DNA from 3 places in the Mesorhizobium sp. M1163 genome. Region 1 is predicted to be linked to each of the others. Evidence: riboswitches for the same ligand, from Rfam matches in the RefSeq annotation. Region 1 holds a riboswitch; each other region holds the start of a gene.
What was found. Region 1 has a riboswitch for cobalamin ahead of NKH43_RS31385 (DUF1636 family protein). Riboswitches for the same ligand answer to the same signal wherever they lie in the genome.
Positions count from the first base shown of each region.

Region 1 (9,930 bases):
AAAGCCGACAAGCCGGTCGACCGTCTCGGCGAATTCCGAGGCGCCGCGCGGCCCGTGGCGCATCTGGCCGGCAATGAAGCGCGGATTGACGGCGCGTGCCCGTACGACGCGGGATACGGCGTCCCCAACCGAGCGTGGCTTGGGCTTTTGCGGATCCGTGGTGTCGAGCACGATCACGTCAGCGTTTTTGCCGAGAGCGGCAAGCGCTGCCGAAAAGCCGCCGATAAAGGCGACGTCGGCCGAGCCTTCGAGGATGTCGCGGCCGGGATCGTCGCCGGTATGAACCAGAAGGTCGGCCTCAGCGATGCGGCCCTCAAAAGCGCCGGGCGCCGAAATGCCTTCGCCCTCGGCGCCGCCATAGGCATGCGAGGTGGCGGCGAGATAGGCGCGGCCGATCTCTTCGCGCGCGGCCCAGTCGCCGCTTGATAGCAAGTCCTCGATGCCGGCGCCGTAAGTGCCGGGCGAGGTGCCGAATATGCGCGGGCTGATCTTGCCGTCTGCACGGGTTCTCGCCGCCAGCGGGTTTTCCGAATCGTCCTCGTCGCGGGTCGCGACGGCGTTGGCGGCGGCATCGATCAGCGCGATCTGGGTTGGGAACATGTCGCGGAACAGGCCGGATATGCGCCAGGTGACGTCGACGCGCGGGCGGCCGAGCGTTGCCGGCGGCAGCACCTCGATGCCGGTGATGCGGCCGGTGGCGGAATCCCATTGCGGCCGGCAGCCCATCAGCGCCAGGCCTTGCGCGATCTCCTCACCGCCGGTGCGCAGCGAGGCCGAGCCCCAGAGGTCGATGACCAGCGAGCGCGGCCAGTCGCCATGCGATTGCATGTAGCTGCGGACGACTTCTTCCGCTGCCACCTTGCCCAGATCATAGGCGGTCGGCGTCGGCATGGTGCGTGGGTCGGCGGTAAACAAATTGCGGCCGGTGGGCAGCACATCGCGCCGGCCACGCGCCGGTGCACCGGCCGGACCGGCGGCGACATGGCGGCCGTCGAGGGCCGCGATGAGTGCTACTTTCTCGGCTGCCGCACTCTGCTCGCGCAAAGGATCGGTTTCGCCCTCAGGCGAGCGACCGTAGATATGCAGGCCGTCCTTGATGGCGAAATCCTTGAGATCGCAGAGCCAGGCGTCGATGCGGCGCAAGGCTTCGTCGGCTGCGTCGGTCCTGGCGACGCCGGCCTCTGAGGCGAGGCCGGTCTTTTCCGCAGTCTCGACGATCAGCTTCGCCAGGCGGTCGCGGCGGCGGCGGTCGAGCCCGTCGGCCTGGGCATATTCGTCAACCAGTCGCTCGAGTTTATGCTGCTCTTCGTCCAGCCCGGCGCCGGTCAGCGGCGGCGGCAGATGGCCAAGCGTGACGGCGGCAATGCGTCGCTTGGCTTGTGCTGCCTCGCCGGGGTTGGAGACGATGAAAGGATAAATGACGGGCAGGGGGCCGGTGACGATTTCGGGAAAGCAGTTTTCGCTGAGCGCCACGGTCTTGCCGGGCAGCCACTCCAGCGTGCCGTGGGCGCCGACATGGATAATTGCATGGATGCCGAGCGACTTACGCAGCCACAAGCCAAAGGCGATCAGTGCATGGCGCGGCGGCAGTGTCGGGTCGTGATAGTCGGCGCGGCGGTCGGCTGAGCGCCCGCGATCAGGGGCGAGGGCTACGGTGATATTGCCGAAGGTGGCGGCGCGGAAGGGGAATTTTGCGGTGGTGGGCGCTTGGACACCCCCCTCTGCCCTGCCGGACATCTCCCCTTCAAGGGGGGAGATTGGCAGTTCGGCTGCCGGCTCTCCCTTAACGCCCTTCGTAGTTGGCGAAAGCAGAGACAACAGCGCAATCTCCCCCCTTGAAGGGGAGATGTCCGGCAGCACAGAGGGGGGTGCCTCGCGCGAACCTGTCTCATGATCCGTATTCCCCCATGCGGCCTCCACCGCAGCGATGGCCGCCGGCGGCAATTCCTTCGAGAAGGTCAGATAATCCTGCAAAGCCAGTCCCTGGTCGGCTGGCTCCAGCACCTCCAGCAACTGACGCGGCGTTTGCGGAATCCCTTCAACGGCGTAGCCCTGTTCGCTCAGGTCGTGCAGCATCGCCAGCACGCTGGACGGCACGTCGAGACCGACGGCATAGCCGGTGCGGCCGGGCGCGCTCGGATAGTCGGGGATCAGGATGGCGAGCTTGCGCTCCGCACGCGGCGTCCGCTGCAGACGCACGAAGGCCTCGATACGGTTCGCGACCTGCGCCACGCGGTCAGGCTCTGGCCGGTTGGCGAAGGCGCGGAAGGCCAATGCCGGATCGATCTCGCTTTCGCTCTTGAAGGAAATGGCGCCGGCCAGGATGCGGCCGTCGAGCTCGGGCAGGACGACATGCATGGCAAGGTCGGCGGGCGCCAGGCCGCGCTGGTTGTTCTGCCAGATGTCGCGGCGGGTGGTCGCGACGACGACCTGGAACACCGGCACTCCGGCGCGGTCGAACAGCGTCTCGACGCCGGGTTCGGCGCCCGAGGCGAAAGCTGTGGCGGTGATGATGGCGGCAGGGTTCAGCGCGGCAAACGCGGTTTCGACAAAGGCGAGCGATGCCGCGTCCTTGAGGCTGGAGACGAAGATGGGGACCGGCGCTATGCCACGCTGCCCGAGCGCCTCGACAAGCGCATCGATGGGCGCGACATCGGCGGCGAGCAGCATCGAGCGGTAGAACAGGATGGGGATGATGGGGGCGGGTTCGGCGGACGGTAGGTTTAGGCTGCGTTCCGTCGCGCCCCCCTCTGTCCGGCAGGACAGAGGGGGGCGCGAAGGAATGCCGACGCTTGATAAGTCCATTCTTTCTATAACGCCGCGTCCCGGCTCGTAAAATCCCGCCTTTGGCACGCTGACAGGTTCAGCGACCGCCGCACCCGATCCGGCGAGACTTGCCAACCTCTGCACCAGCGCCGTCATATTCGCCGGGCCACCTTCGCGGAAATAGTCGAGCAGACCATCAAGTTCCTGGCGCGGCAGCGTCGAGCCTTCAATCAGCCGCAAATCCTCGTCGTGGCTCTCGCCCGGTAGGAGCGCCAGCTTAATACCGCGATTTCGCGCGACAACGGCAAGCTGGTCGCAGCCGTAGCGCCACCAGTCGTAACCGCCGAGGATGCGGACCAGGACGACCTTGGCGTGGCGGGCGACGCTGTCGATCCAGAGGTCGAGGGACATCGGGTGGCGCAGGTCGCGCAAGGCGGCGAGCCGCATCGACGGCAGGCGGTCCGCATCTGCCTTCCACGCCGCCGCCAGCCCGGCGAGGTCGCTGTCGGTGAAGGACAGCGCCACGACATCCGCAGGCGTTTGCCTGAGATCGACAGGCTCGGCGAGATCGTCGAGCGAGGCGGATGTGGTGGTGAGGATGTGCATCGCGGCTCGTACCTGGGATCAGCCGGCGAGGATACGCTCGATCGCCGGGCGGTTCAGCCCTTTCAGGCCGATGACGACGAGGCGCGAGCGGCGATCGTCTTCAGCGGTCCAGGCGCGGTCGTAATAGTGGTTGACGCGCGGACCGACGGCCTGCAGCAAGAGCCGCATCGGCTTGCCGCCGACGTCGACGAAACCCTTGACGCGCAATACGTTTTCTTCCTCCGCCGCCGTGGCGACGCGTTGTGCCAGCTCGTCCGGGTCGGGCACCGACGCAATGTCGATGACGAACGAGTCAAAGTCGTCATGTTCGTGGTCGAGCTCGTCGTCGTGATGGGTCTTGCGGTTCTCGATGTCGTCCTCGACGGCGAGACCAAGGCCGAGCAGCACCGACGGATCGACCTTGCCTTGCGAGGTCGGCACGATCTTCACCGCCCGCGCAACATGCTTGCCGATGACGGCATTGGCGCGCGCCGCGCCGGCTGCGTCCAGCAGGTCGCTCTTCGACAGGATGATCAGGTCGGCACAAGCGAGCTGGTCTTCGAACACCTCCTCGACAGGATCGTCATGGTCGAGCGTCTCGTCCTGCGCGCGCTGCGCCTGCAGGGCGTCCATGTCGTTGGCAACGCGGCCATCAGCCAGCGCCGGCCCGTCGACGACGGCGATGACGCCATCGACCGTGACGCGGCTTTTCACCGACGGCCACTGGAAGGCCTGGACCAGCGGCTTGGGCAGGGCCAGCCCGGACGTCTCGATCAGGATGTGGTCGACCTTCGGCGTCAGCGACAGGATCTGGTCGAGCGCGGGGACAAAGTCGTCGGCGACAGTGCAGCAGATGCAGCCATTGGCCAGCTCGACGATGTTTTCCTCGGGGCAAGTGTCGATGCCGCAGCCCTTCAGGATCTCGCCGTCGATGCCGATATCGCCGAACTCGTTGACGATGATGGCCAGGCGCTTGCCTTTGGCGTTTTCGAGCAAATGGCGGATCAGCGTCGTCTTGCCGGCGCCGAGAAAGCCGGTGACGACGGTGCAGGGGACGCGCGAAACGTTGGCGGCCGAATCTGGGGAAGTCATATCAAGTCCTTCAAAAGGTCGAGGGGAGGGATGCGGGCAACCAAGCCGCGCTTCAGGCAATCGGGACGGCCGCGCCACGGAATGAGGCCGTCCGTCGAAGTAGCGAACAGCTTTGCCCCCGTCACCAGATCGGTGCCGCTGGTCGTGGTCAGGTCGCCGAAGACATAGCTCCAGCAGCCGTCGCGCAGCATCGCGGCGCTGAGCCGGCGCTTGCAATTGCCGAGGCATTCGACGGTGCGGATTTTAATGTTTTCGCTGGAAGCGGCGCGGCGCGTGTCCTCGGCGAGCAGTTCGCCGGCGCGGGGATAAGCGTCCGAACCGGTCTCGTCACGGCAGGACGAGCAGACGATGACGGTAACGCCGGCCGGGGAATCACCATGGCCGGACAATAAATCCGCTGTCTCAGCCGGAAAACTGCTGTCGCGTTCCAAATCAGGCTCCTTGCCCGGAAAACCCGCCAGGCGATCGGATTCTTATGTCCTAGACGGCAGGTCTCCTGGCTCGCGGGTCATCGCCTGGGTGCCGCCTTCCCGGGAATATCCCAGTGGTTTTCGGCCTTGGCTCGTCGCTTACAGTTGCGGGGACAGCCGCGGATTTGAAATCGAGATTTCGCACCGCATTCCCTCTTGGCCCTTGCCGTTGCGGGCAGGGGACCGTCTGGAACGGATTTAGGCTTGTGAAGGCAGTCGTGTCAACGCACGTCTATGACGCGGCGATATCTGCGAGCGGCTGGCCGAGGTCGCCGGCAGCCGTCACCTCGATGCGCTCGAGCCCGAGCCAACCCTGCATCTGCTTCAATTCCTCGAAAAGGGCGGCGGCAGTTTGGGGCGGGGCGCCGGGCTCCGAATAGGCGGCATGGACGCGCAATACGCCGGCCGGGCGGTCGGCCCTGAGGTCGACGCGCCCGACGATGCTGTCGCCGAGCAGGAACGGCAGCACATAATAGCCATACTGGCGCTTTTCGGCCGGCGTGTAGATCTCGATGCGGTAGTGGAAGTCGAACAACCGCTCGGTGCGCGACCGCTCGAAGACGACGGGATCGAACGGCGCAAGCAAGGCGCGCGCCTCGATCCTGCGCGGCAAACGGGCGTCCTTGTGGAGATAGGCTGTTTTGCTCCAGCCTTCGACGCTCACCGGCAACAGGTCGCCAGCCTCGACCAGTTCCTCGATGCGGCCCTTGATGTCGGCGGGCGAGAGGCGGAAATAGTCGCGCAGATCGCCCGCCGTGGCGACGCCATGGGCGCGGGCGGAGATGCGCAGCAGTTCGCGGTGGGCGTCCGCGGGGGACGGAACTGGCAAAGCGAGTACCGTTGGCGGCAGCACGCGCTCCGGCAGATCGTAGAACCGCTCGAAACCACGCCGGTGCGCCGTGGTGATGCGGCCCGCCCAGAACAGCCATTCGAAGGCATGCTTGGCATGGCTCCAGCCCCACCAGCCGCCCGAGCCCTTCTGGCCTTCGAAAGCCGACGCCGCGATCGGGCCTCGTTCAGCGACCTCGCGATAGATGTCCTCAATGTAGGCGGCGTGCTCGCGGCCCCATTTTGCCAGTCCGCTGTACATTTCCTCGCCGCGCTCGGCCCGCCGCATGCGCCAGCGCATCAGCGGATAGGTCTCGACGGGCAGGAACGAGGCTTCATGCGCCCAATATTCGAAGACCATGCGCTTGCGTGTCACCGCGGCGTCGTCGAGCAGCGCCAGCTTGTAGGGGCCAAGCCGCGAATAGAGCGGCATATAATGGGCGCGAACCACGGCGCTGACGGAATCGATCTGCAGCAGGCCGGTACGTGCAAGCACCCGGGCCAGATGCCGGCGGTCAGGCGTGCCGCTGGGGCGCGGGTCATTGAATCCCTGTGCCGCAAGCGCAATGCGACGGGCCAGGGCAAGCGAGATTTTTTCCTTCATGAAGGCGGTATCCGGACGATGTTAGACAGAGAAAATGAGCTGCGATTCCGCCCCATGCTAGCAAGGTTTTGGCGGCATCTATGTCAGGAGAGAAAAGTGGAGTGAAAAGTGAAGGAAATCAAACAGGAGCGGATCGGACCAGTTTTCCCGGATATGCCGTCCAGCACCGCGATTTGAACAAGGTTTGACTTGCTTCGCCGAAAGCGCTGCGCTAACCCTCGCCGCGTTGCAGCATAGAGCCCCCTTAAAACGGTTCAGTGGTTAATCTGTCACGCTTCCGCAAGTGGGTCCGGTGCTGTAATCAGAGTGGATTGGCCGCCAACGGAAAACTGCAGCATGAACGCACTTTTAGGTTCGTACCTGCCCATCGTCCTGTTCATCGGCGTGGCGCTGGTCGTCGGCCTGGCGCTGCTCGCCGCACCGTTCCTGGTGGCTTACCGCAACCCCGATCCGGAAAAGCTTTCCGCCTATGAGTGCGGCTTCAACTCGTTCGACGACGCCCGCATGAAGTTCGACATCCGCTTCTACCTGGTGTCGATCCTGTTCATCATCTTCGATCTGGAGGTGGCCTTCCTGTTTCCTTGGGCAGTGTCGTTCAGTCAGATCGGCATGCTCGGTTTCTGGTCGATGATGGTGTTTTTGGCGGTGCTGACCATCGGCTTTGCCTATGAATGGAAAAAAGGAGCGCTGGAATGGGATTGAACGACAGTTCCGGCACGCTCGTCGCGCCGAAGCCCAAGGGCCTCATCGACCCCAACACCGGCAGACCGGTGGGGGAGGATGATCCGTTCTTCCTGGAGATCAACAACGAACTCGCCGACAAGGGTTTTCTCGTCACTTCGACCGAGGCGCTGATCACCTGGGCGCGCAGCGGCTCGTTGATGTTCATGACCTTTGGCCTCGCCTGCTGCGCCGTCGAGATGATCCACACCTCGATGCCACGCTACGACAGCGAGCGTTTCGGTGTCGCGCCGCGCGCGTCTCCGCGCCAGTCCGACATCATGATCGTCGCCGGCACGCTGACCAACAAGATGGCGCCGGCGCTGCGCAAGGTCTACGACCAGATGCCGGAGCCGCGCTACGTCATCTCGATGGGCTCCTGTGCCAATGGCGGCGGCTATTATCATTATTCCTATTCGGTGGTGCGCGGCTGCGACCGCATCGTGCCGGTCGACATCTACGTGCCCGGCTGCCCACCGAGCGCTGAAGCGCTGCTCTACGGCATCCTTCTGCTGCAGAAGAAGATCCGCCGCACCGGCACGATCGAACGGTGAGCGGCATGACCCAGGCGTTGAATGACCTCTCGACCTATCTTGGCGAGAAGCTGACCGGCCGGATCGGCGAAGCGGTGCTCGCCTATGGCGAACTCACTATCTCGGTCGAGCCGCGCGACCTGATCGAGGTGGTGACCTTCCTGCGCGACGACCCGAAATGCCAGTTCATTTCGATCATCGACGTTTGCGGCGCAGATTATCCGTCGCGGGCAAAGCGCTTCGACGTGGTCTATCACCTGCTGTCGCCGAGGCAGAATATCCGCATCCGCATCAAGGTCCAGGCCGACGAAGAGACGCTGGTGCCGTCGATCACCGGCATATATCCCGGCGCGGACTGGTTCGAGCGCGAGACCTACGACCTCTATGGCGTGCTGTTTTCGGGCCATCCCGATCTGCGCCGGATCCTGACCGACTACGGCTTCGAGGGCCATCCGCTGCGCAAGGACTTTCCGCTGACCGGCTTCGTCGAGGTGCGCTACGACGACGAAGCCAAGCGCGTCATCTACGAGCCGGTCGAGCTCAAGCAGGAATTCCGCAATTTCGATTTTCTGTCTCCGTGGGAAGGTACGGATTACGTGCTTCCGGGAGATGAGAAGGCAAAGCAGTAAATGGCTGAAACCTCCGTTCGCAACTTCAATATCAATTTCGGCCCGCAACACCCTGCTGCGCATGGCGTTTTGCGCCTTGTGCTGGAGCTTGACGGAGAAGTCGTCGATCGCGTCGATCCGCATATCGGGCTTTTGCATCGCGGCACGGAAAAGCTGATCGAGCACAAGACTTATCTGCAGGCCGTGCCCTATCTCGACCGGCTCGACTATTGCGCGCCGATGAACCAGGAGCATGCCTTTGCGCTCGCCGCCGAGCGGCTGCTCGGTATCGAGGTGCCGAAGCGCGGGCAGCTTATTCGAGTTCTCTACTCCGAGATCGGCCGCATTATGTCGCACATCCTCAATGTGACGACGCAGGCGATGGATGTCGGCGCGCTGACGCCGCCGCTCTGGGGTTTTGTCGAGCGCGAAAAGCTGATGGTGTTCTATGAGCGCGCCTCGGGCTCGCGCATGCACGCGGCCTATTTCCGGCCGGGCGGCGTCCACCAGGACCTGCCGCAGAAGCTGATCGAGGACATCGGCAAGTGGATCGACCCGTTCCTGAAGTCGGTCGACGACCTCGACGCGCTTTTGACCGGCAACCGCATCTTCAAGCAGCGCAATGTCGACATCGCTACCGTCTCCCTGGCCGACGCTTGGGCCTGGGGCTTTTCCGGCGTCATGGTGCGCGGCTCGGGTGCGCCGTGGGATCTGCGCAAATCGCAGCCCTACGAATGCTATGCCGAGCTGGACTTCGACATTCCGATCGGCAAGAACGGCGACTGCTTCGACCGTTATCTGGTGCGTATGGAAGAGATGCGGCAGTCGGCGAAAATCATGCGCCAGTGCGTCGACCTGTTGCTCGGTAAGGAGGGCAGCGGGCCGGTGTCTAACCTCGACGGCAAGGTGGTGCCGCCGAAGCGCGCGGCGATGAAGCGCTCGATGGAAGCGCTGATCCATCACTTCAAGCTCTACACCGAAGGCTACCGCGTTCCGGCCGGCGAGGTCTATGCCGCGGTCGAGGCGCCGAAGGGCGAGTTCGGTGTCTATCTCGTCTCCGACGGCACCAACAAGCCCTACCGCTGCAAGCTGCGCGCCCCCGGCTTTGCGCATCTGCAAGCGATGGACTTTTTGTGCCGCGGCCACATGTTGGCCGACGTCACCGCCGTTCTCGGCTCCCTCGACATCGTGTTTGGTGAGGTCGATCGGTGAATCGCATTCTGAGCCTCACGTTAATCGTCATTGCTGTCGCAATGCACCCTGCATATGCAATCGAGTGCGGAGCCTCTATCGATGCTTCCGATCTTGTGAAGCAGCACTTCAAGCTGAGCTACGTCACGCTTGGCATGCAAGAAAGTGCGACAGCAGAATCCGCCGATGTCGATGCTTTCTATTTCAAGAGAGATACATGCGAGTGTAGCGTCGCAGCGCCGGATGGCGCGAGTTTCTCTAAGGCGGAGGTATCGGCAGCCGCTTCCGGCAAAACAGGGTTCGCGCGGCTTGTTGCTCGCTTGGCTGGTAAATCCGGCGTTTGCCCGCCTGTCATGACAAATTCGCCGACTTTCCAATGTTTCGACGGTACGGCGAAACTTTGTAAGGAGGCCGCAGCAAGATGACGAACCTATACGTCTTTGGTGAGGTCGATCGCTAAATGTCAGTCCGCCGTCTCGCAGAAGCCAGCCTCCAGCCAGCCTCCTTCGCCTTCAACCGGGCGAATGCGGCAG
Region 1 is NZ_JAMYMF010000047.1:33,165-43,094, reverse strand. It holds gene NKH43_RS31395 (cobaltochelatase subunit CobN) at 1-3,372, opposite strand, end outside; gene cobW (cobalamin biosynthesis protein CobW) at 3,391-4,443, opposite strand; gene NKH43_RS31385 (DUF1636 family protein) at 4,440-4,874, opposite strand; cobalamin riboswitch at 4,913-5,116, opposite strand; gene NKH43_RS31380 (winged helix-turn-helix domain-containing protein) at 5,146-6,345, opposite strand; gene NKH43_RS31375 (NADH-quinone oxidoreductase subunit A) at 6,682-7,047, shown strand; gene NKH43_RS31370 (NuoB/complex I 20 kDa subunit family protein) at 7,038-7,619, shown strand; gene NKH43_RS31365 (NADH-quinone oxidoreductase subunit C) at 7,625-8,227, shown strand; gene NKH43_RS31360 (NADH-quinone oxidoreductase subunit D) at 8,228-9,418, shown strand; gene NKH43_RS31355 (hypothetical protein) at 9,415-9,822, shown strand; gene nuoE (NADH-quinone oxidoreductase subunit NuoE) at 9,858-9,930, shown strand, end outside.

Region 2 (9,930 bases), on a different contig from region 1:
CTTGGTAATGCGCGGTGCGCCGAACGACTTGTCGATGACCACGTTGCGGCCCTTGGGGCCGAGCGTGACCTTCACCGCGTCGGCGAGGATGTTGACGCCGCGCAGCATGCGCTCACGAGCGTCGCGGGAGAATTTTACGTCTTTGGCAGCCATTTTTAGCTCCTGGCAGGGGCTTGGATTGAGCCCGAAGATTTAAATGAGGGTGAGGCCGATATTCAGCCGATGATGCCCATAATGTCGGCTTCCTTCATGATCAGAAGGTCTTCGCCATTGAGCTTGACTTCGGTGCCCGACCACTTGCCGAACAGGATACGGTCGCCGGCCTTGACGTCCAGCGGGACGAGCTTGCCGGCTTCGTCACGGGCGCCGGAACCGACGGCGATGATCTCGCCTTCCTGCGGCTTTTCCTTCGCCGTGTCGGGAATGATGATCCCGCCCGCGGTCTTGGATTCGGATTCGACCCGACGAACGACCACGCGGTCATGAAGCGGGCGGAACTTCGACTTTGCCATTTTTTATTCCTCGATGAGAATGGTGAGAACAGTTCCTCCGTCCGGCGGCGCCGGACATGGTTAGCACTCATCTTGGGGGAGTGCTAACGTGGCGCTGAAATAGTCTGGCAACTCGCGCGAGTCAAGGCGCCCGGTGAGCATCATCAGGACAATTGCTTCAAACGGATGCTTCAAATAGATACTTGACCAAGTCAACTAAATCGCTGATCTTGCCCGGAGGAGGATGCCATGACCATTCATCATCACCCAGGCAAGGAGCGGATCGACGCGGTGCGGGCCTTCAACCGCTTTTATACCCGCCAGATCGGGCTGCTCGACGAAGGGCTGCTGAAAAGCACCTTCTCGCTGACCGAGGCGCGGGTGCTCTATGAGCTGGCGCATCGCGATGGCCTGACCGCCACGGATCTTGGGCGCGATCTCGGCCTCGATGCCGGTTATCTCAGCCGGCTGCTGAAGAAGTTCGAGGAGCGTGATCTGGTCGAGCGTGCCACGATCGAGGCGGATGCGCGGCGCTCGTCGATCGCGCTGACCAAGGCCGGGCGGCAGGCCTTCGCACCGCTGAACCAGGGCTCGCACGACCAGGTCGCGGCTTTGCTCGACCGGCTTTCGGATGCCGAACAGGACAGGCTGGTCAAAGCCATGCAGACGGTGCAGCGTTTGCTGGGCGGAAGCGCCGAGCCCAAAATTCCCTATATGCTGCGGCCTCTGCAAGTCGGCGACATCGGCTGGATTATTCATCGCCAGGGCCTGCTCTACGCGCAGGAATATGGCTGGGACGAAACCTATGAAGCGCTGGTCGCCGAAATCCTCGGTGCCTTCGTCAAATCTTTCGATCCGAAATGGGAACGCAGCCGGATCGCCGAGCGGGAAGGCGAGGTCGTCGGCTCCGTCTTCGTCGTGCGCCAGTCGGACGCGGTGGCGAAATTGCGCCTGCTCTACGTCGAGCCCTCGGCGCGAGGTCTCGGCATCGGCAAGCGGCTGGTCGAGGAATGTATCGGCTTTTGCCGCGCCACGGGTTACAGGACAGTGACGCTGTGGACCAACGACGTGCTCGCCGCCGCCCGCCACATCTATGAGTCTGTGGGCTTTAAATTGACCAACGAGGAGTGCCACCATTCCTTCGGCAGGGATCTGGTCGGCCAGAACTGGAACCTGGAACTGTAGCAGCGCTTCCGGCGCTTCGGCGTCGGCCTGCCGTGCCTCACCCTTTGATCGGTATCCAGATTTCCAGCCCGCCATTGCCGCTGCGCGGATCAAATTCGGGGCCGTAACGCTCGAATTCCGGCGCATCGGCGATCTCGTGCCCAGAGGCTGGCAGCCATTTGTTCCAGATCGTGTTGACCGTGCGGCGGATGGTCGAGATATGGTCACGATGGGCGAACACGCCGTATTTCTGCGCCGGCACGCGCACACGCCAAAACTCCCTCGGCAGGTCCGAAAAATCGGACACTTCGACGCCAGCGATGTAGTCGAAATTGCCGGCGTCGTCGCCGTTGACGCAGACGCCATAGGCGACGTCGCCGATCTCGCCAGGAATGTTGCCAATATAGGGGCCGAACCGCTGCCACTGCATCGGGATGCCGGCGCTGGTTTCGCAGCTGTAGCGCTCGCCGAGACCGGCGATGAGAAACGGCCGGCTGGTCTCAAAACGCGGCGGTTCGAGAGTGGCGAGAAAGGACTGGTCCATCAGGATCGGCTCCACAAGATCGAGGTTGTCGAGCGAGCCTTGTGCGCGCACCAGTTCCGGCGTGGTGCCGAACTGGTCGCGGAAGGCGCGGGTGAAGGCCTCATGCGAGGCATAGCCGGCGTCGAGCGCGACCGAGAGGATGTCGGGTGCGCCGGCGCCAAGCTTGCGCGCCGCTTCGGTCAGTCGGCGAGAACGGACGTAGCTCATCACCGAACGGCCGGTAGCCGCGCCGAAAGCCCGCGTCACATGAAAGCGCGACACCCCGCTGCTCTTGGCGACATCGTCCAGCGAGACTGCTTCGGGCAGGTGGCTTTCAACGAACCACAAGGCTTTCTCGATCGGGTTCATTTGGCACCTCGCATTGGCCCAGTCTCCGCATTGGCCCAGTCTTTACATTGGCCCAGTCTTTACATTGGCCATGTCTTATATTGGCAAGATTATGGTGCCGCTTCCTGGCGGAGGCAGTTTGATCGAAATTGCGCACTGCGCAAATCGAGAGCGACGGTCGTCGGCAAGTCGCAGGCGTCGCGCGAAAAGGCTTGACAGGAAGCGGGCAAACGTCCTTTTAAATGTAACGTTATTACATCACGAGGTCTATATGGCTCCTTCTGACAAGACTTATTGCGCTGTGATTGGCGGAAAACTAGGGTGGCTGACTGATGGTCCCCGAGTCGAAAGGCAAGGGGTGAAAAGGGAACACGGTGAGGTCTTCGGATCGAGGCCGTGGCTGCCCCCGCAACTGTAAGCGGTTAGCAACATCCGAAATGCCACTGGCCGGCAAGGCTGGGAAGGCAGGATGGCGCAAAGACCCGCGAGCCAGGAGACCTGCCATCAGCATGAGTTGACCGGACGGGGTGTGCCGGGAGGAGACGTGGACATCGGTCTTGTCGGCCGGTCCGTCCAGCTTCCTTCCGTCGCCATTGAGAAAGTGACGGTAAGTTGGACGCCTCCCTGCCTCTTCTTGAAGCGCGTGAGCTGAGCGCGACGACGAATGGCCAGTGCCTGGTCAGCGCGGTGAGCCTTTCGCTAGCGGCGGGCGACCGCCTCGCCATCATCGGCCCCAACGGCGCCGGCAAGACGACGCTGCTGCGCATGCTATGCGGTACGCTGCGGCCAAGCGCGGGAGAAGTGAGATTTTCCGGACGCCGGCTGGACAGGTTTTCGGCCGCCGAGCGGGCACTGCACATGGCGGTCGTCGGCCAGACCGATCAGCCTGATCCGCGGCTTGCCGTGATCGACTACGTCGAGCTTGGGCGCGTCCCGCATGCCGGCTTGCGTCGGAGGAGGGAGCAACGCGACATCGTCATTGAAGCACTTCGCAGAACCGGCCTGCTGCCGCTGCTCGGCCGCACGCTCGGCTCGCTATCCGGTGGCGAGCGGCAACGCGCCCAGCTTGCACGCGCCATTGCCCAGGAGCCAAAAATCCTGTTCCTCGATGAGCCGACGAATCATCTCGATCCGCGCGCCCGCAGCGAACTTCTCGAACTCGTGGCCGGGTTCGGCATGACCGTCGTGGCGGTGCTTCATGACCTGTCGCTGGTCACGCCATTTGCCGCCAGAGTCGCGGTGATGAACGAGGCCCGCTTGCAGGCACTCGCCGGTCCGCGCGAGGCGCTGACCAAGCAGTTGATCCGCGAGATTTTCGGCGTCGACGTGCTTCGGCTGCGCCATCCCACCGAAGACCGCGAGCTGACGGTCTTCGAGGTCCCGAACCGTGCCGCTTCGCCATCCTGATTCAACCCCATCCTCATTCAAAAAGGAGCAACATCCGTGAATCGCCTTGCATTTTCTCTTGCCTTCTCGTTGCTGACCTCGCCGGCCTTTGCCTTTCCGGTAACCGTTGATAGCTGTGGCACGCCGTTGACCTTCGACGCCGCGCCGAAGCGCGCCGTCATCCAAGATCTGAACATGGCCGAGATGGCCTTTGCACTGGGCCTGCAACCGTCGATCGTCGGCCTGACCGGCATCACCGGATGGTACAAGGTCGGTCCGGAATTCAAGGCCGAGCAAGGTTCGATCCCGGAACTCGCGCCGAAATACCCGACGCTCGAAAACCTCGTCGCGGTCGAACCCGATTTCTTCTTTGCCGGCTGGTACTACGGCATGAAGCCGGGCGGCGAGGTGACGCCCGATACGCTGGCACCGCACGGTATCAAGACGCTGGTGCTGACGGAAAGCTGCGTCCATCTCGACAAGAACCGCCCCGCCGCCTCGATGGACCTGCTCTATGGTGATGTCGAAAAGCTGGGCAGGATATTCGGCAAGGAAGCCGAGGCGCAGAAACTTATTTCGGACTGGAAAGCGCAACTCGCCGACATCACGGCGAAAATCGGCGACCACAAGGGAACGCGGGTGTTTCTTTACGACTCCGGCGAAGACAAACCCTTCACGTCAGGCAAGTTCGCGATCCCCAGCGCCATGATCGCCGCAGCCGGCGGTGACAACATCATGGCCGACATGCAGACGAGCTGGGGCAACACGGATTGGGAAACGGTCGCTTCCCGCAATCCGCAGTTCCTTATCCTGCTCGACTACCAGGATGGCGGCGGCTACAGGAAACTGCTCGATTTCCTGAAAGCCCACCCGGCGATGAAGGAGACCGACGCGGTCAAGAATGAGCGCTTCGTCGCGTTGCGCTATGCCGAACTGACACCTGGGCCGGCTAATATCGAGGCGATCGGCAAGATCGCCAGGGCGATGCACCCGGAAGCTTTCTGAGCTTGCGCCACAGGCCGTTCGAATTGGCAATGGCAGCAGGAGCAGCGGCAATTGTCGCTCTTTTTCTGCTGTCGATCGCCTATGGGTCGACGATCATCGCGTTGAGCGATGTGGTTGCTGCGCTCGGACATGCCGCCGGGCTGGACGGAGACATCGTGTCCGGTCCAGCCGGCAAGATTGTTGTCGATCTCAGGCTGCCGCGCACGATTATGGCCATCTGTGTCGGCGCTGGGCTGGGCGTCATCGGCGCGCTGCTGCAGACGGTGACGCGCAACGACCTCGCCGATCCGTTCCTGTTCGGCCTGTCTTCCGGTGCCGCGGCCGGCGCGGTCTCCGTCATTACCATTTTTGGTGATCATTTCGGCATCTGGACATTGCCGGTCGCGGCCTTCACCGGCGGCGTATTGGCCGCAGGTATCGTCCTTTTGCTGGTTTCGCGGGTGAGGGGGCAAGGCCCCGAACGGCTGATCCTCGCCGGGCTTGCCGTCTCGTTCCTGTTCACCGCCTTGACCAACTATCTGGTCTTTGCCGGCGACCAGCGCGCCGCCCACTCGGTCCTGTTCTGGACGATGGGCGGGCTCGGGTTGGCCCGTTGGGACAATGTCGGGCTGGCTGCTCTGGGCGCAGGAACCATCCTTCTCTACGGACTTTGGAACCATCGCCGGCTCGACGCTTTCCTGGCCGGCGAGAATGCCGCCGAAAGCCTCGGCGTGCCGGTAGCGCGGATGCGCAGGATGACATTTCTCGTCGCCGCTTTCTCGACGGCGATCCTTGTTTCGGTCGCAGGCGTCATAGGTTTCGTTGGCCTGATGATCCCCCATCTGTCCAGGACCCTGGCCGGCCCGCTGCATCTGCGCCTGATTGCAAGCTGCGCCCTCTTCGGGGCGGTGCTGTTGCTGGCAAGTGACCTTCTTGCGCGCACGCTATTGCCACCGCAGGAACTGCCGATCGGCATCATCACCAGTTCGGTCGGCTCTTTCTTCGTGGTCACGATGCTCATTCGCAATCGCTCATGATGTGACTGCCATGCACATTTGCCGCCTTCTGGCACAATCCGGGTTCCTTGAATTATGAGCACGCTTATTATATATGGCGCTCATGGTTTCCGACGGCATCGACAGATTGGGCTTTTTGATCCACGACGTGCAGCGCCTGATGCGCAAGCGCTTCGAGGCGCGCGCCAGTGGTTTCGGCCTTTCTTCGGCGCAATGGCGGCTTCTGGTCCGTGTCGCCAAGGAGGCGGGTGTCGCGCAGGCGCGGCTTGCCGAGCTTCTCGAAATCGAGCCGATCAGCGTCTCGCGCCTTGTCGATCGCATGGAGGAGGGCGGCTGGATCGAGCGCCGTCCCGACGCAACCGACAGACGAGTGCGCATGATTTTCCCGACCGCCAAGGCGAACGCAGCCTACGCCCACGTCAAGAGCCTTGCCGGCGAGGTGTATGAGGAATCGCTCGTTGGCGTTTCGCCGGAAGATCGCCGCGTCCTGGTCAAGGCGCTGGAGACAATGGTGCAGAATCTTGCGGATGGTGAGACGCCGCCCTCGGAAAAAGTGAAGAATACGGAAGGCGCAGCAGCATGAACGCGGTAGCCAAAGTAGATAAGAATGCGGCCAAGCTGGAGATGGAAGCTCCCGCGAAGCCGGCGGCAGCTCCGGTAACGGTCGCTCCGCAGGTAGCTCCGGCGCCAGTGGCGCCGAAGAAGAAGCGTCGTGCCGGCCGCTTCCTTTTGATGTTTGTGCTGCCCGCTGCGTTGATCGCCGGCGGCAGCTATGTCTGGGTGACCGGCGGCCGCTATCAGGAGACCGAGAACGCCAATCTGCAGCAGGCCAAGGTGTCGATAGCCGCCGATACGGCGGGCCGCATCGTTCAGGTCGATATTTTCGACAACCAGTCTGTCAAGCAGGGCGACGTGTTGTTCGCCATTGATCCCGAGCCCTACCGGATCGCATTGGCCCAGGCCGATGCGGCGGTGGCCGGCGCGCGGCTCAATGTCGAGCAGCTGCGTGCGGCCTACAGCCAGGCGCTGGCGCAAGAGAAGTCCGACGAAAGCCAGGTCCAGTACGCGCAGTCGCAGTATGACCGCGCCGCCGACCTTGCCCGCAAGGGCATCAACGCCAAGTCGTCGCTGGACGAGGCCAAGAACGACCTCGACAAGGCCAAGCAGCAGCTGGCCGTGGCCCAGCAAGGGATCGTCAGCGCCAAGGCGGCACTTGGCGGCAATCCCGACATCGAGACCGACAAGCATCCGACAGTGATGGCGGCGCTCGCTGCACGCAACAAGGCGGCCTACGATCTGGTCCAGACAACAGTCAAAGCGCCTGCCGACGGCATCATCAGCCAGGCCGCTTCGTTCAAGGTCGGCCAGTATGTCGGCTCGGGCACGCCGCTGTTTTCGCTGGTCGAGACCGGCGATACCTGGGTCGACGCCAATTTCAAGGAAACGCAGCTCACCAACATGAATCCGGGCCAAAAGGCCGAAATCGTGGTCGACACCTATCCGGGCAAGACGTTCGAAGCCACCGTCAAGGCGATTGGCGCCGGCACCGGGGCCGAGTTCTCGCTGCTGCCCGCGCAGAACGCCACCGGCAACTGGGTCAAGGTCACGCAGCGCATTCCGGTCCGCCTGGAGTTGACCGACGCCGACGCCAAGATGGCGCTGCGCACCGGCATGAGCGCGACCGTCACGGTGGACACCGGCGTTTCCCGCGGGCTGCCGGGCATTTTCCGCCGCGCCACGGCAGGCGAGGCCAAGTAAAGAGGCCTGACAGCGGCCGCATGGCAAACAGCGAGATGGATGCAGGTGACAGGATTGGTCCGAGGGAGGCGCAGGAAGAGTTGAATGCGTAGACGGGCTGCGCTGCGGCCTGGCTAAACCAGACAACGTTGCGCAGGATCTTCGGTCCTCAGGTTTCCGGGCGGCAGGCGCCCGCTTTGTCGAGACGCTCAGTCGATGTAACCCCCACATCGATGCTCGCGTCCCACCGCGATGAGGGTCTCTCTGCAGCGAGGGCCTCGCCGTCCGGAAACCTAGTGTACACGTTTTTGTTACCTGCTGGAAGTTTTACGTCATGAGCACCCCAGAACCCTTTCGCGAAGTACCGCACCGCGGCCTGATCACAGTTGCGCTCATGCTGGCGACGATCATGCAGGCGCTCGACACGACGATCGCCAACGTCGCGCTGCCGACCATGACCGGCGATCTCGGCGCCTCCCCCGACAACATCAACTGGGTGCTGACCTCCTACATCGTTGCCGCCGCGATCATGACGCCGGTGACCGGCTGGCTTGCCGACCGCTTCGGTCGCAAGGAGCTGTTCCTGACGGCGGTGGTCGGCTTCACCGTCTTCTCCATGCTGTGCGGCATCGCCTGGAGCCTGGAGACCATCGTTCTCTTCCGGCTGATGCAAGGCGTCTTCGGCGCGGCCATCGTGCCGCTGTCGCAGACCTTCCTGCTCGACATCAACCCTAGGGAACGCCACGGCCAGGCCATGGCCATCTGGGGCGCCGGCATCATGCTGGGACCGATCCTTGGCCCGACGCTGGGTGGCTGGCTGACCGAGAATTTCAACTGGCGCTGGGTGTTCTTCATCAACCTGCCGGTCGGCATCATCGCCTTCCTCGGCATGGCCGCATATCTCCCCAGCGTTGCCCGGCGGGTGCGCAGCTTCGATTTCTTCGGCTTCGCCATGCTCTCGCTCGGTGTCGGCGCGTTGCAACTGATGCTAGATCGCGGCGGCGAGGTCGACTGGTTTTCCTCGATCGAGATATGGATCGAGCTTGGTCTTTCCATCACCGGCTTCTGGGTATTCACCATTCACACGTTGACGGCGGAGCACCCCTTTATCGACCCGAAGATCTTCCTCGATCGCAATTTCGTCACCGGGCTGGCGTTCATCTTTGTCATGGGCGTGCTCATTTTGGCGAGCATGTCGCTGCTGCCGCCAATGCTGTCGACCATCTTCGGCTATCCGACCCTCACCATCGGCATCGTCCTGGGGCCACGCGGTGTCGGCACGATGATCGCGATGCTGTTCGTCGGGCGGATCATGCACAGGATCGATGCCAGGATCCTCGTCGTCATCGGCTTCCTGCTGACCGCGCAATCGCTCTATACGATGTCCAGCTTCTCGCCGCAGATGGACAACTGGCTTATCCTCAGCTCCGGCGTCATCCAGGGCCTTGGAATGGGAATGGTGTTCGTGCCGCTGTCCACCGTGGCCTTCGCCACGCTCGACGCACGCTTCCGTACCGATGCCACGGCGTTGTTCAGCCTGGTGCGCAATCTTGGCTCGTCGATCGGCGTATCGGTGGTGACGGTTCTGCTGGTGCGTAACACGCAGATCAACCACGCCGAGCTCTCGGCCTATGTCAACCCGTTCAATCCCAACCTCTGGGCGGCGTCGCCGGCAGCAGCGGGCGGCGATCCGATGGCGCTGTCGCTGATGGATCGCATGGTCAATATCCAGGCGATGATGATCTCCTACGTCAATGACTTCAAGCTGCTGATGATGATGACACTGCTTGCCGTCCCGTTTGTTTTCCTGCTGCGCAAGCCAAAGGCTGCGCCGCCCGCCGGTGGAGCGCCTGCCGCGCATATGGACTAAGTCTCACGGCTCCGGCAACCGCGACCGGCTCACGGCTTCCGTTGCCTGTGCCGGTCGGGTCGGCATTGAGCCGGTTCACCTGCCATTAGTATATCCCGACCAATATGCACTCGCTTTTGGGTTGAAGGCGAGCCTCCTTTGCTTGCCTCAAGCATCAGCGGGAGGAACTGTGTTTGGCCACGAAATCATCCAGGCAAACCGCCGAAGTGCCCGAATCCGCCAATTTGACGACGCTGGCACAACTGGCGACTGCCTCATATGAGGCGCTCGAGCGCGAGCTTCGCGCCACGATTGCAGCGCTTCAGGACCAGGCACTGCGGTTCCAGACCGCGATCGAGAACATCTCGCAAGGCATCTGCTTTTTTGACGCCGATGAACGGCTGATCCTGTGCAACCGGCGCTATGCGGAAA
Region 2 is NZ_JAMYMF010000019.1:34,725-44,654, reverse strand. It holds gene groL (chaperonin GroEL) at 1-153, opposite strand, end outside; gene groES (co-chaperone GroES) at 216-512, opposite strand; gene NKH43_RS18760 (bifunctional helix-turn-helix transcriptional regulator/GNAT family N-acetyltransferase) at 741-1,676, shown strand; gene NKH43_RS18755 (GyrI-like domain-containing protein) at 1,714-2,547, opposite strand; cobalamin riboswitch at 2,843-3,046, shown strand; gene NKH43_RS18750 (ABC transporter ATP-binding protein) at 3,139-3,933, shown strand; gene NKH43_RS18745 (ABC transporter substrate-binding protein) at 3,970-4,917, shown strand; gene NKH43_RS18740 (FecCD family ABC transporter permease) at 4,947-5,933, shown strand; gene NKH43_RS18735 (MarR family winged helix-turn-helix transcriptional regulator) at 6,016-6,495, shown strand; gene NKH43_RS18730 (HlyD family secretion protein) at 6,492-7,670, shown strand; gene NKH43_RS18725 (DHA2 family efflux MFS transporter permease subunit) at 7,984-9,519, shown strand; gene NKH43_RS18720 (EAL domain-containing protein) at 9,693-9,930, shown strand, end outside.
Region 2: another riboswitch for cobalamin. It lies ahead of NKH43_RS18750 (ABC transporter ATP-binding protein); the one in region 1 lies ahead of NKH43_RS31385 (DUF1636 family protein).

Region 3 (9,930 bases), on a different contig from region 1:
CCGGTGAACAGCGAACCCGGCGGCCAGTGAAGGAACCTGTCATGTATGTACCCGCGCATTTCGATGAACCGAGCCGAGAAGTCCTTTACGAACTGATCGAGAACAGCGCACTTGGCATGCTGATAACCCATGGCCGGAGCGGTCTCGACGCCAATCACATCCCCTTCGAACTCGACACGTCACAGGGAGAAAACGGTACCCTTTACTCCTGCGCGATTAATACACGTGCCGAAGGAAAGTGCACATTCTCGCTTGAGTGACTTATTTCAAAGGATGTGATCGCGTTTTGGCACATTCACGGCCGACATGCGGCAGCCGGTGACTCACCACATGGTGAGCAACCAAGAAACCCTCCGGAGCCTACACTTTCTCCCGGAGCGCACGTGCTGCATCGACCATGTTCATGAGGGCAGGGCGGACCTCCTCCCATTTGCGTGTTTTGAGGCCACAGTCCGGGTTTACCCACAGTTGGGAATCCGACAGTCGCTCGCGGGCAAGCATGACGAGATCCGAAATCTCCCCGACTTCCGGGACACGTGGTGAGTGAATGTCGTAGACTCCGGGCCCGATTTCGTTCGGATATTTGGAGCTCGTGAAGGCGTCCAGCAGTTCCATTTTCGAGCGCGACGTCTCAATCGAAATGACATCCGCATCCATTTCAGCGATCGCGTCGATGATCTCGTTGAACTCCGAATAGCACATGTGGGTATGGATTTGAGTCGCGTCCTTTACACCCGTTGAAGCGATCCGGAAGCATTCGACAGCCCAGTCGAGATAGTCGTTCCAATCAGACTGGCGCAGTGGCAATCCTTCGCGAAACGCGGCCTCATCGATCTGGATCATCCTTGCGCCGGACCATTCGAGATCCGTCACTTCGTCGCGGATGGCGAGCGCGATCTGGCGGCATGCTTCGGAGCGCGGTACGTCGTCGCGAACAAAAGACCAGTTGAGAATGGTCACTGGGCCTGTGAGCATTCCCTTCACAGGGTTTTCCGTAAGCGACTGGGCGAATTGCCACCAGCGCAGCGTCATCGGATTGCGCCTCGATACGTCGCCGAAGATGATGGGGGGGCGCACGTAACGCGACCCATAGCTCTGCACCCAGGCATGCTGGGTGAAGGCGAAGCCGGACAGCTGCTCGCCGAAATACTGTACCATGTCGTTTCGTTCGAACTCACCGTGCACCAGCACGTCCAGCCCGATCTCTTCCTGCCAGCGAATTGCAGCCTCGATCTCCTTCTTCAGGAAGGTCTCGTAGTCGACATAGCTCAGCTGGCCCTTCGCATGAGCGGCCCGCGCCCTGCGTACCTGCGGCGTCTGCGGGAAGGACCCGATGGTCGTCGTCGGGAACGGCGGCAGCCCGAGCGTGCCGGCCTGGACTCTGGAGCGCTCGGCAAAAGCGCTCTCTCGTCGCTTCATGCTGTCGTCAATGCTGGCGATCCGCCCCTCAACCAGTGGGTCATGGATCTTCGTGGATGTCACGCGAGTGGCGGCAGCCTCGGCAGACGCTTTCAACGCGCCTGCCACCGCATCCCTTCCTTGGGACAGGGCCCGGGCAAGCAACACCAACTCGTCGGTCTTCTGGGCCGCGAAGGCGAGCCACGACCTGATGTCCGCGTCGAGTTCCGTCTCCATGCGGAGGTCGATCGGCACATGCAGCATCGAGCAAGAAGGCGCGATCTCGACGCGGTCCAAGGGCCAGCCGGCGACGATCGGTTTGATGCGGTCGAGAATGGCGGGCAGGTTCGCACGCCAGACGTTGCGGCCATCGATCAAGCCAAGCGAGAGCACCAGATCCTTCGGTGCGAGCCGACCCACCGTTTCCAGCTGCTCGGGAGCGCGCACGAGATCAACATGCAGCCCGGCCAGGGGCAGAGAAACCGCGGTTTCGAGATTGTCTCCCAGCGGCCCGAAATAGGTAGCCAGCATGATCTTCAGCTCGGGCGCGGCTTTCGACAGCTGGCCATAGGCGAATTCGAACGCAGCTCGTTCGTTCGGGTTCAGATCGAGGACAAGCGCTGGCTCATCGATCTGCACCCAGTCGGCTCCAGACAGCTTCAGCCTCTGCAGGAGTTGCTCGTAGACGGGCAGCAGCCGCGGCAGGAGCGCGATGGGATCGAATCCTTCGGCAGGCGATTTCGCCAGCTTGAGGAAGGTGATTGGTCCAAGGATGACTGGGCGTGTGTGAATGCCGAGAGCTTTAGCCTCGAGGAAGTAGTCGGCCGGTTTCGTCGACGAGAGGGCGAACGTCTGATCATCGTCGAGTTCCGGCACAATGTAGTGATAGTTGGTGTCAAACCACTTGGTCATTTCCATCGCGGTTACATCAGGCCGACGAGCCGCCTGCTGGTGACCAGCGTGTCCACAATCCTCCGTCTGACCCTGGTTGCCGCGCGCCATTGCGAAGTAGATGTCAAGTGGGACCTCGCCGCAATTCCAGCCGTAACGGGATGGAACGGCGCCGACCATGGCTGCGGTGTCGAGCACATGGTCGTAGAGCGAGAAGTCGTTCGACGGGATTTTCGACACGCCGCGATCGTGCTGCTCCTCCCAGCTAGCGGCACGGAGCGCCTTCGCCGTCGTGAGAAGGTCGGGGGCGGAAGATTTTCCGGACCAGTAACTTTCAAGCGCGAATTTCAGTTCTCGCCGACGACCGAAGCGCGGCACGCCGAGCGTTGCTACAGGAATTTGATGAGAGACAGTCATGCCATACCCCGATGGTTGGGGCGTCGGTGACAAGGAAGGCGCTAGCAGGCCGGCACGAACGCCAGGCTGCGGCGGCCACCGAGACACCCCGCCTGTGGACGTAATTCGCCGTGGCAGGTCTCCTGGCTCGCGGGGTCATAGCCAGCTACCCGTCCTCCCAAGGCTATTCGCCTCAGTGACATGAGTGGGGTTGGCTCGCCGCTAACAGTTGCGGGGGCAGCGCCGGCATCGCACCGGCTTCCCTCTTAACTCCGCTGCGGCAGCGCCGTACGGAGAACCACGACACGGGAGACAATCACAGCAGTTCGCTTCTTTGTCAATACCGCATAAAGAAATGTTTATGTCGTTATATTAAATTTCCGTTGGCATGTTCCAAAGGTCGCCTCGAAAGCGAAAACTGTGGAAGCCTTGAGCGGCCGGTAAATCAAAGCAATGACGCACGGCGCCCTTGTCCAGGAGGATAGGAGTTCGTCGGCTGCCGGCAGCAAACATACCGGCAAGCCCCGTGGTGCTGCTTAGCGCATCATGCGAACCACCTCGGCGTCGAACTTCGGCTCCGAGGTTCCGACCGCTTCGTTGGTAATCTGCTCGCGACCATATTCGGGTCAATGGCGAGGCTGTTGCCCATGTGGAAGCTGTTGGCCGTGATGCCCTCGGTGATATGACACAACGATTTCGGGGGGAGCACACCGAGGCCAGGCGCAGCGGCGTGTTGCGAAGTGATCGAGGCCAATGTCTCGAACTGCTTGTTCGCAGCCCACCGGCTCAAGGTAACCCGGCTCAAACCACCGGGCCAGCTCAAGTCCTGTCCAAATGAGGCCTGAGCGGCAAATCGTCGTGCACGCGCACGGTTTGGCGTTCGATCTTGTGATGCGTCTTGGGCGGACAATCGCCACGGTGCAGCGCGCAGAAGCGGTCCCCAATTGGGGAGCCGAGGGCGGTGAGGGCAAGCCAGCGCCACAGGCGGAAGGGGACTTGGACCTGTTTGCCCTGCTGGACCACAAGTTCGCGACACAGGGCCTCAAGGAGAAGACCAAGAGTGATTATGCGCGGGACCTCGCCAAATTCATCAAAAGCAGCGGGCAGTCAAAGTTCGGCGCCGATTGACATGGAGATAGCCATCGCGGCGGACCGCCCAGGCGGACCGCAAGCCGGAATACAACCGGGTGCAGGCGGCCAAGCTCGTCCACAAGATGGCGTCGGGCACACACCGGCGATGGGAGAGCGGACCGTGGAGTGCAGGAACTTTACGCCTATCCACGCTCCCGTGGACGTGTCCTGCGGCACATCGGCAGCGATATTGAGGAGGCAGTTGAGCTTCTGGTCGAGCACTCTTACCTGCCACTACCTACGCTTAACGTCATCTCGTACTGAAAACGCACCACGCAAGGTCGAGATGTAACATGCGCCCTTCGTGGATGGTTCTAAGCTTCCTCGGGCGCGGTCAATCTGTGATAACGGTCGCTTGGAACCTCCATCACCGCGACGCGATCAAGGTTGGCGTATCGCGCTCGGTAGTAACCTTCTTCCTCCACTTCGGCGAAACTACACTGGGGAACGTCAAAGGTCGCAGCTTCCAATCCGAAGAAAGTCGTAGCGGTTTCTTCATCCAAGAAGTTCCACTCATCTTCTCCGTCGTCATATGTGACGCGAACATAGGAGGCCATGCGCACGGCTTCCTGATCACCCATCTCTGCGATGATGGCATCGCATTCTTTCTTCAGCTTTCCTGAAACCTCACCCTTATCCCAGTCATCCAAAGCCCGATAGATTTCTGGATGATAATACTCTGGCATCTCCTCTACATCGTCACCGATAAGCTCAATGGTGCGGACATATTGCGGATTTATCAAGAGTATTTTGTTGTCAAGGCTCCAACAATACAGCCATGGCCTGCTTGTGTTATTTCTGCGCAGATTATGAAGTTCCTTCAACTGACGTAAAATCGATTCACGCGCCTTTTCATCGATAGGATATTGGCGGCTGCCAACAGTCGTCTTGATTCTGAGCGTGCCGTATCGCGTTTCGGCATCGGCAATTGCAAACGGGCTCGTGCGCCACTCCTCGACATCAATCTTCCAGCCCAGCAGCTCCTCGACCGTGCATTTCAACGTGAGACAAAGGTCCTTGATCTGCTCGACGTTCAACTGCGTTTTGCCTGTTTCCCAACGGGCCACAGTCTGTTGCGTTGTTGCCATCTGCTCTGCCAAATCTTTTTGAGTCATGCCCAGTCGAACCCTAAGCTCTTTCATGTTCATAACTCACCTCGCGTGTTCAACACACGCATCGTGGATGAATTAATCTAACACGTCAAGCGTGTTCAAAAATCGCAGCATGTGTTTTTAGGGCGTCTTCGAGGCTCCGGCAGCCGTTCGTGACCACTTGCGCAAGACACAGGGCTGGTACACAGCACGAATGGGCGATCAAAAATTACTGCTGCGATGCTCGTCATCAGCCAAGCTGCCGCCGCACCTTCCACTAGGGTGCCAAGGTTCGAAATGAGTGCAGCCGACCATAGCGAACGGAAGGTCTTGTGCTCAAAAGGAACGAGTGAAGATGTTCTCTTCGCCATTGTGGGAAGCCTCGGGATTGACCGCGGGGCTGGATTTGTTTCGCCTCACTCAACCATGGCCTCGCCGTACAAGCCAAGCTGCCACAGTGCGCGCCTGCTAACCCAGAAAACTTGGCGGCCTTACAGGCATGCGCAGGACGTGCGAAGCCGCTCAAATCTCCCCAGATGGTCAGCCATCGAAGACCGGCATCACTTGCCCGTTGAGCGGCTATACGATAATGCTCCGCGCTAAGCAGGAAGCGCCAAAAAATTCGAGCGGCGACTTCATTCTCCTATTCAGGAAGGAACTATGAGGCGGCAGACGCGACCATTCACCGTGGAAATCAAACAAAAGCGCAATTATCAAAAATCCGCACGTTCCATCTGGGGCAATTTCGACATCGCCGCGGCGATGGCCGAGACAACAAAGGAAGTCGAGCCGTTAAATCGTCAGCTTGTTGACTCTACTGTAGTGGCCCTTGATGCTGAACCTTTGCACAAACCGCGAGTGGAGCATTTCATGGCCAATCCCCTGGAGACCGAGTCAGCAGTAGTTCATAGCGAACCGGCAGACAAAACGGAAACGCCAAAACCGAAGACGAGAGCGCGGCGGTCGAGGAAGCCAGAAGCTGAGGCGAGCGCGCCTGCCAAGCCGATATCCGCGACCACTGAAGCACCGCCGTCAGCGCGAACGGGCCGAAAGAGCTACTCCGCGAAGGATCGTGCCCAGAAGCTGGCGCAGATCGAGACCTCGATCGGCGGCGGCGCTACTCTCAAGAGCGCGGTGAAGCAAGCCGGCATCTCGGAACAGACATACTATCTTTGGAAGAAGGCGGCGGCGCCTGCGGCGGACAGTGACGGGCTGAAGGATCTCGTCGCGCTCGAGGAAGAAAACAAGCGGCTAAAGAGCCTGCTTGCCGATCGTCTCCGCAAGGAGAATGCGGAACTGAAGAAAAGGCTCGGGCTGGATTAAGGAGGGTGGGCAGCTGGTTCTTGGCTCGCCACCTACAGCAGCCCCGCCTGCTCGGCCTCTCTGCGCAAATTCTGGCGTGGCCTTGGGCCGATCTGCTGGATGACCAGGCCGGCCGCTAGCGAGCCGAGATCGCCGCACTGCTTCAGGCTGCGGCCTTGCGTGTAGCCGTAGAGGAAGCCGGCGGCGTAGAGGTCGCCGGCGCCTGTGGTGTCGACCAGCTCGCGGATCCTGGTCGCATTGATGGTCACGGTCTCGTCGCCGCGGACGATGACCGAGCCCTTTTCCGAACGGGTGACAATGGCGATCTTGCAGTCCCTGCGGATCTGCGCCAGCGCCTCGTCGAAGGACGCGGTCTGGTAGAGCGACTTGATCTCGTGGCTGTTGGCAAAGACGATATCCACGGTGCCGGAGCGCATTAGGTCGAGGAATTCGTCGCGGTAGCGGTCGACGCAGAAGGAGTCCGACAGGGTCATCGACACTTCGCGCCCGGCGGCATGGGCGAACTTCGCCGTCTGCCTGATCGCCTCCTTGGCGCGCGGCGGGTCCCACAGATAGCCCTCGAAATAGGTGACCGCGGCGCCCGACGCCTTGTCGGCCTCAACGTCCTCCGGGCCGAGCTCGACGCAAGCGCCGAGATAGGTGTTCATCGAGCGCTCGCCGTCCGGCGTGACGAAGATCATCGAGCGCGCCGTCGGTGGCTCGCCGCTGAGCGGCCTGGTGTCGAAGGCGACGCCCTGGGCATGGATGTCGTGCGCGTAGATTTCGCCGAGCGCGTCGTTCGAGACCTTGCCGAAGAAGGCGGCGCGGCCGCCGAAGGAGGCGACGCCCGCCGCCGTGTTGCCGGCGCTGCCGCCCGAGGCTTCGATGGCCGGGCCCATGCGGCTGTAGAGCAGTTCGGCGCGCCTCGTGTCGATCAAAATCATCGCGCCCTTGATGATGCCGTTCGTCTCCAGGAACGCCTCGTCGCACTGGGCGATGATGTCGACGATGGCATTCCCGATACAAAGCACGTCATAGTCCGGCATCAATTCATGTCTCCGCCAAAAGCCCACCGGCTTTCTGGCATGCCGGCCGCCGGCGGGTCTGGCCAGTGGGAATGGGCTTTCCGCTTGCCAATCGGTTCGGCGCCAGCCCTCACGGGGCGGCAAGTCCTGCCTCGCGACGCAATTCGTCGGCCCTGTCTGTCTTCTCCCAGGTGAAATCAGGCTCTTCACGGCCGAAATGGCCATAGGTCGCGGTCTTGCGGTAGATAGGGCGTAAGAGATCAAGCATCTTGATAATGCCCTTCGGTCTGAGATCGAACAACTCAAGAATGAGGCGCTCGATCCTTCTTTCCTCAACCCTCGCTGTTCCGAACGTGTTGACCATGACAGAAACCGGACTGGCCACGCCGATTGCGTAAGCAAGCTGCACCTCGCAGACGTCCGCAAGTCCGCTAGCGACGATATTCTTTGCGACATACCGGGCCGCATAGGCAGCTGAGCGGTCAACCTTGGACGGGTCCTTGCCCGAAAAGGCGCCGCCGCCGTGACGACCCATCCCACCATAGGAATCGACGATGATCTTGCGTCCAGTGAGACCGCAGTCGCCGCGCGGCCCGCCGACTACGAACCTCCCCGTCGGGTTGACCAGAATTCTGATGCCTTCCGTCTCCAGGTGGGTCGGCAGGACAGGCTTTATGATTTCCTCAATGACGCCCTCGCGGACCGTCTCTTGCGAGACCTGCTCGTCATGTTGGGTCGATACGACGATGGTATCCAGGGCGACCGGGCGCAACCCCTCATAGCGCACTGAGACTTGGGATTTCATGTCAGGACGCAACCAGCCAAGCTGTCGTGCTTTCCGGACATCTGCCTGTTGTTTCGTCAAGCGATGAGCGAGCTGGATCGGCAAAGGCATCAGAGTATCGGTTTCGCGGCATGCGTAGCCGAACATGAGGCCCTGATCTCCCGCTCCCTGTTGGAGGTCCTGCCCTCGTCCCTCGTCAACGCCCTGGCTGATGTCGGGCGACTGCTCGGTGAGTGCATGAACGACGGAGCAACGCCGGCCGTCAAAGCCGACGGCCTCGTTGTCGTATCCAATATCGAGAATCGTATCGCGCGCAACTTGGCTATAATCCACCTGCGCATCGCTGGTAATCTCGCCAGCCAGAACGACCATCCCTGATTTTACCAACGCTTCACAGGCGACGCGCGCCTTGGGATCGGTGCGGAGGATGGCATCGAGGATGGCATCCGAGATGTTGTCGGCCAACTTATCCGGGTGTCCCGCGCCAACCGATTCGGAAGAGAACACGAACTGCCTAGCCATGAAATGCCTCGCTTCGGGTGTTGGAGTTGTATGGGGCATTTTGCTTAGCCCACCTTACCTGTCGGTGAGGCCCGGGACCTCGAACGCAGCGCACAAGTCGGCAACGTCTCTTCGCACGCAGGCATGGAGATCTTCGTCTTCTGGCTCGCCGGAGGACGGAGTCCATGAAGCCAGCAATTTGCACGGTTTCCACATCGCGCAAGCCCATTGACGTCACTGCTGGCGCCCCCAGGCGAATTCCGCTTGTGACCGCAGGATGGCGCGGGTCGCCCGGCACCATATTAAAGCTCGTAATGATGCCTGCCTTCGCTAACCGCTTGGCATAGGCCTTGCCTGATAGTGGTCGATCGCGAAGATCAAGGATCAGCATGTGATTGTCAGTGCCCCCGGTGACCAGGTCATAACCTCGGTCCAGAAGCGCCTGGGCCAGAGCCTTGGCGTTTTTGACAATCTGTTGGCCGTAACTGCGGAAGGACGGGTCCGCGGCTTCCCGCAAAGCGACAGCTAGCGCCGCGATAACATTCATATGGGGGCCGCCTTGCAGTTGAGGGAAGACAGCGCGATCTATTCGTCTGGCGAGATTGTATTTGCCCTTCGAATGATACAGCGCTTGATAGCGATCTTCATTCCTTGACAAAATGAAGCCACCGCGGGGACCACGGATCGACTTGTGAGACGTGCTGCTGACGACGTCGCAATGGGGTACGGGATTCGGATGCACTCCAGCGACAATCAGGCCACTGATGTGCGCGATGTCGGCCACGAGGTAGGAGTTCGCCTCCAGAGCGATTTCTGCCATTGCCGCGTAGTCGACGATACGGGGATAAGCAGTACCGCCAGCCCAAATGAGCCGAGGCCGTTCGCGTTTTGCTGTTTCGCGCAAACGGTCATAGTCAATTTGCTGCGTCTTTTCGTGCAGCCCATAGGGGACGCGCTTATAGTCGGTTCCGGAAAAATTGATGGCCCAACCATGAGTGAGGTGGCCCCCTTCCGGAATTGGCAAACCCATCACCTTGTCACCGGGGCTTAAAAGCGCTCGATAGACAGCCTGATTGGCCGGCGAGCCGGAATAAGGCTGGACGTTGGCGTGTTCGCTGCCGAATAACGTGTTCAAGCGCTCAATGGCGAGGTTCTCAAGCTCATCGACGATCTCGTTTCCCGCGTAGTAGCGCGCAGCGGGGTACCTCTCGGCGTACTTGTTCATGAAAATCGAACCGGTTGCTTCCAGCACGGCCGAGGAGGCAAAGTTCTCAGATGCGATCAGTTTGAGCGTCGTCCGCTCCTGCCGCTCCTGTCTTAGAAGCAGTTCGTGAACGCGGCAATCAACCGTCGCCAAGCGAGACCGTCCATAAGTGTCGGGCTGCGCGATGGCGCTGTCGGCGGAGTTGTC
Region 3 is NZ_JAMYMF010000025.1:37,057-46,986, reverse strand. It holds gene NKH43_RS22640 (dihydrodipicolinate synthase family protein) at 1-7, shown strand, start outside; gene NKH43_RS22635 (FMN-binding negative transcriptional regulator) at 42-260, shown strand; gene metE (5-methyltetrahydropteroyltriglutamate--homocysteine S-methyltransferase) at 361-2,706, opposite strand; cobalamin riboswitch at 2,802-3,003, opposite strand; gene NKH43_RS22625 (hypothetical protein) at 3,559-3,813, shown strand; gene NKH43_RS22620 (helix-turn-helix transcriptional regulator) at 4,131-4,964, opposite strand; gene NKH43_RS22615 (MFS transporter) at 5,027-5,278, opposite strand; gene NKH43_RS22610 (transposase) at 5,568-6,230, shown strand; gene NKH43_RS22605 (adenosine kinase) at 6,263-7,255, opposite strand; gene metK (methionine adenosyltransferase) at 7,365-8,540, opposite strand; partial or broken gene glyA (serine hydroxymethyltransferase) at 8,595-9,930, opposite strand, start outside.
Region 3: another riboswitch for cobalamin. It lies ahead of metE (5-methyltetrahydropteroyltriglutamate--homocysteine S-methyltransferase); the one in region 1 lies ahead of NKH43_RS31385 (DUF1636 family protein).